DNA from 2 places in the Rhodopseudomonas telluris genome. Region 2 is predicted to be linked to the other one. Evidence: predicted binding sites of a transcription regulator. Region 2 holds the regulator's gene; the other holds the start of a gene.

The links. The regulator PhoB, encoded in region 2, activates phosphate uptake and scavenging genes when phosphate is short. The targets are predictions, from matches to a motif close to TGTCATNNANCTGTCAT.
Region 1: ugpB (sn-glycerol-3-phosphate ABC transporter substrate-binding protein UgpB) is a predicted target of PhoB. The motif match lies at 1,794-1,810, and genes of this name have one in related genera.

Annotation. Positions count from the first base shown of each region.
Region 1 is NZ_JBHLWM010000003.1:92,655-96,634, reverse strand. It holds tRNA gene ACFFJ6_RS07280 (tRNA-Ala) at 27-102, shown strand; gene ACFFJ6_RS07275 (CaiB/BaiF CoA transferase family protein) at 439-1,644, shown strand; gene ugpB (sn-glycerol-3-phosphate ABC transporter substrate-binding protein UgpB) at 1,866-3,191, shown strand; gene ACFFJ6_RS07265 (endonuclease domain-containing protein) at 3,280-3,675, shown strand; gene ugpA (sn-glycerol-3-phosphate ABC transporter permease UgpA) at 3,678-3,980, shown strand, end outside.
Region 2 is NZ_JBHLWM010000001.1:171,667-175,646, forward strand. It holds gene pstB (phosphate ABC transporter ATP-binding protein PstB) at 1-104, shown strand, start outside; gene phoU (phosphate signaling complex protein PhoU) at 130-846, shown strand; gene phoB (phosphate regulon transcriptional regulator PhoB) at 900-1,613, shown strand; gene ACFFJ6_RS00805 (GcrA family cell cycle regulator) at 1,995-2,504, opposite strand; gene ACFFJ6_RS00810 (aspartate aminotransferase family protein) at 2,962-3,980, shown strand, end outside.

The sequences.
Region 1 (3,980 bases), on a different contig from region 2:
GATTTGACCGCCCGCACCCAGGGTACGGGGCCATAGCTCAGCTGGGAGAGCGCTTGCATGGCATGCAAGAGGTCGGCGGTTCGATCCCGCCTGGCTCCACCACGCTTCGGCTACGCGTGGCGAACCCGAAAACCTTCTTTCTCCTTTTCCAGTTGCGTCGCTGCTTCGAGGTCCGGGTCGCTCGAGCTTTGAGCGCGTCGCCCTCACCCCAACCCTCTCTCGCAAGCGGGAGAGGGAGCGCGCTGTGCGCGGTGATGGGAAAGTGATTCGAAATGATGCTCCTCCCCGAGCACGGCAGGTCCCCTCTCCCGCTTGCGGGAGAGGGTTAGGGTGAGGGCGCCCCAGGCACAGGGCTGACGGCTCGCGCCCGCATTTGCCAAGTCCCGCCTCTGACCGCTAAATTCGTCTCCCCATCAAAGCTTCAATAAGAAAGCCCTCATGACTTCTCCCCTGATGGCCGGCGCGATTGCCGGTTTGCGCGTGATCGATCTGTCGCGCGTGCTCGGTGGCCCCTACTGCACCCAGATTCTCGCCGACCACGGCGCCGACGTCATCAAGGTCGAACCGCCGGCCGGCGACGAGACCCGCGACTGGGGCCCTCCCTTTCACGACGACGACGCGGCGTATTTCATCGGCACGAATCGCAACAAGCGCTCGATCGGCCTCGACCTCGCGTCCGAGGGTGGCCGCGCCGTGCTGATGAAGATGCTTGAAGACGCCGACGTCATGATCGAGAACTTCAAGCCCGGCACGCTCGACAAATGGGGCATCGGCAACGACGTGCTGCGCGCGAAATTTCCGCAGCTCGTGCATTGCCGGATCTCCGGCTTCGGCGGCGACGGCCCGCATGGCGGCCATCCCGGCTATGACGCCATCATCCAGTCGATGGTCGGCCTGATGGAATCGACCGGCACGCCCGACAGCGGCCCGACGCGAATCGGTGTTGCGCTGGTCGACATGTCGACCGGGCTCTATGCCTGCGTCGGCATCCTGATGGCGCTGCTGGAGCGGCAGAAGTCCGGGCTCGGCCAGTTCGTCGAAGCGACGCTGTTCGAAACCGGCCTCGCCATCATGCATCCGCACACGGCGAACTTCTTCATGCACGGCAAGCCGCCGGCGCGCACCGGCAACGAACATCCGAATCTCTATCCGTATTCGGTGTTCGCCGCGCGCGACGGCAACATCTTCATGGGCGTCGGCAACGACGGCACCTTCCGCAAGCTGTGCCGCGAGCTCGGCAAGCCGGAGCTCGGCACCGATCCGCGCTTCGCCCGCAACCGCGACCGCGTCGTCAACCGCGCGGAGCTGCGCGCCGAGCTGGAGGCGATCCTCGCCAACCACGACGCCGAGCCGCTGTGCCGCAAGCTGCTGGCCGCCGGCCTGCCGGCCGGTCCGGTGCAGGCGATCGACAAGGCGCTGGCCTCCGACCACGTCAAGGCCCGCGGCGATATCATCGAGAAGGACTGGTACAAGGGCATCGCCTCGCCGGTCCGGTTCGATCGCACCAAGGCGAGCCTGCGCCTCATCCCGCCGACCTTCAGCCAGCACGCCGACGAGGTGCTGGGCGAGTTCGGCTATTCGGCAGACGATATCGCCCGGCTGAAGGCCGACGGCATCGTCAGCGGTCCGGAACGCAAGCGCTGAGCATCCGGGTAGCGGCGCCCCGCCGGCACCGCTACCCACGTCTCCGATCACACACGACAAGTTCCTGCTGCGCCGCCGCAAGGCGGCGTTGGTCTTTTTCCGGGCTTTGCAGTCCAGCCGCTTCCTCCTAACGACGTCGTCGCCTATACGGTCATGTGACTGTCATCCGGCGCTGCTAACGCGCGCGCACACGAGATGACCGCTCGTTCGGGAGGTACTTGATGACGTTTCGCTCCTTCAGCCTGACGGCGCTCGCCGCGTCCGTCGCCACCACGCTGGCGTTTGTTGCGCCCGCGCAGGCCGTCACCGAAATCCAGTGGTGGCACGCGATGACCGGCGGCAACAATGACGTCGTCGTCAAGCTCGCGAACGAGTTCAACGCCTCCCAGACCGACTACAAGGTGGTGCCGACCTACAAGGGCGGTTATGCCGACACCATGAACGCCGGCATCGCGGCGTTCCGCGCCGGCAACGCGCCGCACATCATGCAGGTGTTCGAGGTCGGAACCGCCACCATGATGGCGGCGACCGGCGCCGTGAAGCCGGTCTACAAGCTGATGCAGGAAACCGGCGAGCCGTTCGATCCCAAGGCGTATCTGCCGGCGATCACCGGCTACTACTCGACCTCCAAGGGCGAGATGCTGTCGTTCCCGTTCAACTCGTCGTCGATGGTGATGTGGGTCAATCTCGACGCGTTGAAGAAGGCCAACATCGCCGAGATCCCGAAGACCTGGCCCGAGGTGTTCGAGGACGCCAAGAAGCTCAAGGCCGCCGGCTACGCGACCTGCGGGTTCTCGACCGCCTGGGTCACCTGGGCCAACATCGAGCAGCTCTCGGCCTGGCACAACGTGCCGCTGGCGTCCAAGGCCAACGGCCTCGACGGCTTCGACACCAAGCTTGAGTTCAACGGCCCGCTGCAGGTCAAGCATCTCGAAAAGCTGATCGAGCTGCAGAAGGACAAGACCTACGATTACTCCGGCCGCACCAACACCGGCGAGGGGCGGTTCACCTCGGGCGAGTGCCCGCTGTTCCTGACGTCGTCGGGCTTCTTCGGCAACGTCAAGTCGCAGGCCAAGTTCGCCTGGACCAACGCGCCGATGCCGTACTACCCGGAGGCCCCCGGCGCGCCGCAGAATTCGATCATCGGCGGCGCCTCGCTGTGGGTGATGGGCGGCAAGACCCCGGACGAATACAAAGGCGTCGCCAAGTTCCTGGCCTTCCTGTCCGACACCGACCGCCAGGTCGCGATCCACAAGGCGTCCGGCTATCTGCCGATCACCAAGGCGGCCTATGAGAAGGCCAAGGCCGAGGGCTTCTACAAGGACCAGCCCTACCTCGAAACGCCGATCAAGGAACTGACCAACAAGCCCCCGACCGAAAACTCCCGCGGCCTGCGCCTCGGCAACATGGTCCAGCTCCGCGACGTCTGGGCCGAGGAAATCGAGCAGGCGCTTGCCGGCAAAAAGACCGCCAAGGACGCCCTCGACGCAGCCGTGACGCGGGGCAACACGATGCTGCGGCAATTCGAAAAGACGGCGGTGAGGTAGCCGCTTCACAACGCGCGCTCTTCCCCCTCCCCCCGCCCTTGCGGCGGGGAGGGGTAGGGGGTGGGGGGCGCCCCAGGCACGAACGCTGATGGCACGCACGATCGACGAGCGGGTCCAACGAGCGCGGAGCTTTCGTCAAAACCCGACGGAAGCCGAGCGGAAGTTGTGGCAACGTCTGCGCCGGCCAGCGTTTGCCGAAGCGCATTTCCGCCGGCAAGCCACGATCGGCCCCTACTATGCGGACTTCGCATGCCATAGGCTGCGCCTCGTGATCGAACTCGACGGCGGGCAGCACTCCGGATCGGAGTCGGACCTTGTTCGAACCGGCTATCTCAATGCGGCGGGCTATCGCGTGCTCAGGTTCTGGAATAACGATGTTCTGAACAACATCGACGGTGTGATGCAGACCATCGTAAACGCCGTGCGCGCGGCTCCCCCCACCCCCGACCCCTCCCCGCCGCAAGAGCGGGGGGAGGGGAGTTAGTCATGCAGAAGAACGCCGTCTTCCAATCCAAATTCCTGCCTTATCTGCTGGTGCTGCCGCAGCTGGCGGTGGTGCTGGTGTTCTTTTATTGGCCGGCCGTGCAGGCGGTGATCCAGTCGTTCCTGATGCAGGACGCGTTCGGGCTGTCGACCGTGTTCGTGTGGTTCGATAATTATCGCGAACTGCTCGCCGATCCCGATTACTTCGCCGCGATCCTGCGCACCTTCGGGTTCTCCTTCGCGATCGCGTTGGCGTCGCTGTCGCTGGCGCTGCTGCTCGCCGTGATGGCGGACCGGCCGCTGCGT
Region 2 (3,980 bases):
TCATGTATCTCGGTGAGCTGATCGAGTTCGGCCCGACCAACAAGATCTTCACGTCGCCGAACGATCGGCGGACCCAGGATTACATCACCGGCCGCTTCGGCTGACGCGCCAGGCGCGAGGAGAACGGACATGGGCTTCGAGCACACCACCAAGGCGTTCGACGGCGACCTTCAGGAACTGACCCGCATGGTCGCCGAAATGGGCGGTCTGGCCGAACGCCAGATCGTCGACTCGGTCGACGCGCTGGTCCGGCGCGACGTCGCGCTCGGCGCGCGCGTCGTGGCGGCCGATCAGGAAATCGACCAGATGCAGCGCGCGATCGAAGAGCGCGCGGTGCTGACGATCGCGCGGCGGCAGCCGATGGCGGTCGACCTGCGCGACATCGTCGGCGCGATGCGGGTCGCCACCGACCTGGAGCGGATCGGCGATCTCTCCAAGAACATCGCCAAGCGCGTCAACGCCATCGACAGCGACTTCCACCCGCTGAAGCTGATCCGCGGCCTCGAGCACATGACCGATCTGGTGCAGTCCCAGGTCAAGGCGGTGCTGGACGCCTATACGGCGCACGATTTGCCCGCCGCGATGGTGGTGTGGAACGGCGACGAGGAAGTCGACGCGATCTGCACCTCGCTGTTCCGCGAGCTGCTCACCTACATGATGGAAGATCCGCGCAACATCTCGTTCTGCATCCACCTGATGTTCTGCGCCAAGAATATCGAGCGGATCGGCGACCACGCCACCAACATCGCCGAGACGGTGTTCTACATGATCGAAGGCCAGCAGATTCTGGACAAGCGCCCGAAGGGCGACATGACCACCTTCGCCAACGCCACGCCGGGCAACTAACGTATCGTCCGCGAACCGCGGACGGTGCCCAACGATGAAGACGAGGACGACATATGGGCGCGCGCATTCTGGTAGTTGAAGACGAGGAAGCGCTGACCACGCTGCTGCGCTACAATCTGGAATCCGACGGCTACGACGTCGAGACCGTCGCACGCGGCGACGACGCCGATACAAGGATGAAGGAGCGGATTCCGGATCTGGTGGTGCTGGACTGGATGCTGCCGGGCCTGTCCGGCATCGAACTGTGCCGTCGCCTGCGGGCGCGGCCGGAGACCAAGCAGCTACCGATCATCATGCTGACCGCGCGCGGCGAGGAAAGCGAGCGCGTCCGCGGGCTCGCCACCGGGGCCGACGACTACATCGTCAAGCCGTTCTCGGTGCCGGAACTGCTGGCGCGGGTGAAGGGTCTGCTACGGCGCGCGGCGCCGGAGCGGCTCGCCACCGTGCTGTCCTACGGCGATCTCGAACTCGACCGCGACAAGCGTCGCGTCGCACGCTCCGGCCGGCCGATCGACCTCGGTCCGACGGAGTATCGCCTGCTCGAGTTCTTCCTGGAGCATCCCGGCCGGGTGTTCAGTCGGGAGCAGCTGCTCGACGGCGTCTGGGGCCGTGACATCTATATCGACGAACGCACCGTCGACGTGCACATCGGCCGGCTGCGCAAGCTGCTCAACCCCGGCCGCGAACAGGACCCGATCCGCACCGTCCGCGGCGCGGGTTACGCGCTGGACGACCGCTTCGCCAAGGCGGAAAGCAGCCCGTCCTGATTGTTAGTTCGATCGGGATCGAGCGCGAAGGTGGCGTGAGCGACGCAGCGCCTGAACGGTAGCTCATCGGTAGCCCGCATGAGCGGAAGCGACATGCGGGGGTGACCGGTGCTTCCCGCATATCACTTCCGCTCATGCGGGCTATGATTTTGACGCCATCACAGCCGAGATCCTCCGCGAAAGCGGAGGATCTCGGATTGCAGCGGGGGCGTGTGGAGCAACTGGCGCTCTGGAATGCTGGGTCGCCCGTCTTGCGCAGGCGCTGCCGTTTGAGCGGCGACTAACATGGCGCCCAAGCGGCGCTGGTATCAGTGCCCTCTCCGCTCGCGGGAGAGGGCAGCCTCGGCGCCGGCCGCCCGTGCGGTCGGGTGAGGGGGCGTGTTACCGCGTGGTCTTCGGGGCAGCGCGGCGGCGGTCGCCGACGGGCTGGTAGGCGATGCGCGAGTGGTGCGCGCAGTAGGGCAGGCCGGGCAGCGACTTGCCGCCGCAGAAGAAGAATTCCGGATTGCTCGGATCGCCGATCGGCCAGTGGCAGGTGGCTTCGTTGAGCTCGAGCAGCGACAGCCGCTGGTTCATCGGCACCACGTTGTCGTAGGTGACCGGTTCCGGCTCGGCCTCGACTTCGAACACATGCGCGAGCGCGGTGTTGCCGCGCGCCACCGGACGTGTGACCCGCATCATATGCTGGGCCGGACGCGCCTTGCGCGGGCGCGGCGCGGCTGAGGTCGGGCTCTTGGCCCGGCCCGACAGGCCGAGACGGTGCACCTTGCCGATCACGGCGTTACGCGTCACGTTGCCGAGCTCCGCGGCAATTTGACTCGCCGACAGCCCGCCTTCCCATAATTTCTTCAACTGCTCGACGCGCTCGTCCGTCCAGGTCAATGCCGTCATCGTTCTATCCCTTCCTGCCGCGCGGCGCTGGTTCAGCGCGGAACCGCAGCTGTGAGGTCGTCCAAATGTCTTGCCGGCAGAATCCCTTAGCCCTCGCCGGACGACCATTGCCGCCCGGGCGATACGCACCCACCGAGAGCTCAATAAGGATTACAAACCGCGCACGAGATGTCGTACCCGACAGCCAAAACGCTACAATATGCCGTGACTCACGCGCAAGAGTCAGACCTGGTGCGTCCACACCTTCTCATCAAGTGAGTCATAACCGTCACAGCGGCGATGTTGCGGCAGCCCCGACGCAGGTCGTTGAAAGCCCCGGTTGACAGGCACTTCAGCGCACCTAGAATGTCCCTACGTGCCGCCTGGAAAGGCGGCACGTTTCGTTTTCGGGGTACGTTGGCCCGTGACCGCGTCGCAAGCGGCCGGCCGGCGGCCCGCTTTTCCGATTGGATCGGCCATGTCGAGCGCAGCTTCTACGTCCCATCTTTTGCCGGTATTCGCCAGGGCGGACGTCGCCTTCGAGCGCGGCGAGGGCGTCTGGCTGCACGGCGCCGACGGCGAGCGCTATCTCGACTTCACCAGCGGTGTCGCGGTCAATTCGCTCGGCCATTGCCACCCGCATCTGGTCGAGGCGCTGCAGCAGCAGGCGACGAAGCTGTGGCACATGTCGAACCTGTTCAAGAGCCCGGACGGCGAGCGGCTGGCGGCGCGGCTGTGCGAACAGAGCTTCGCCGACAAGGTGTTCTTCGCCAATTCGGGCGCCGAGGCGATGGAATGCGCGCTGAAGATGGCGCGGCACTATCACTTCTCGAAAGGCGCGCCGGAGCGCACCCGCATCATCACCTTCGAGGGCGCGTTCCATGGCCGCACGCTCGGCACGCTCGCGGCGACCGGCTCGGCCAAGTATCTCGAAGGCTATGGCGAGCCGCTGAGCGGCTTCGACCAGGTGCCGCTCGGCGACATCGAAGCGGTGAAGAAGGCGATCGGCCCGCACACCGCCGCCATCCTGATCGAGCCGCTGCAAGGCGAGGGCGGCGTGCGCTCGCCCGAGACCGCGTTCTTCCGCGCGCTGCGCGAGCTGTGCGATCAGCACGGCCTGCTGCTGATTTTCGACGAGGTGCAGACCGGCATGGGCCGCACCGGCGAGCTGTTCGCCTACAAGCGGATCGGCGTCACGCCGGACCTGATGTCGCTCGCCAAGGCGCTCGGCGGCGGCTTCCCGATCGGCGCGTGCCTGGCGACCGCCGAGGCGGCAACCGGCATGGCGCCGGGCTCGCACGGCTCGACCTTCGGCGGCAATCCGCTGGCGGTGGCGTCCGCCAATGCGGTGCTCGACGTGATGCTGAAGCCCGGCTTCTTCGACCACGTCAAGAAGATCTCGGTGCTGCTGAAGCAGAAGCTCGCCGGCGTGGTCGATCGCTTTCCGCAGGTGCTGAGCGAAGTGCGCGGCGAGGGGCTGCTGATCGGCCTCAAGGC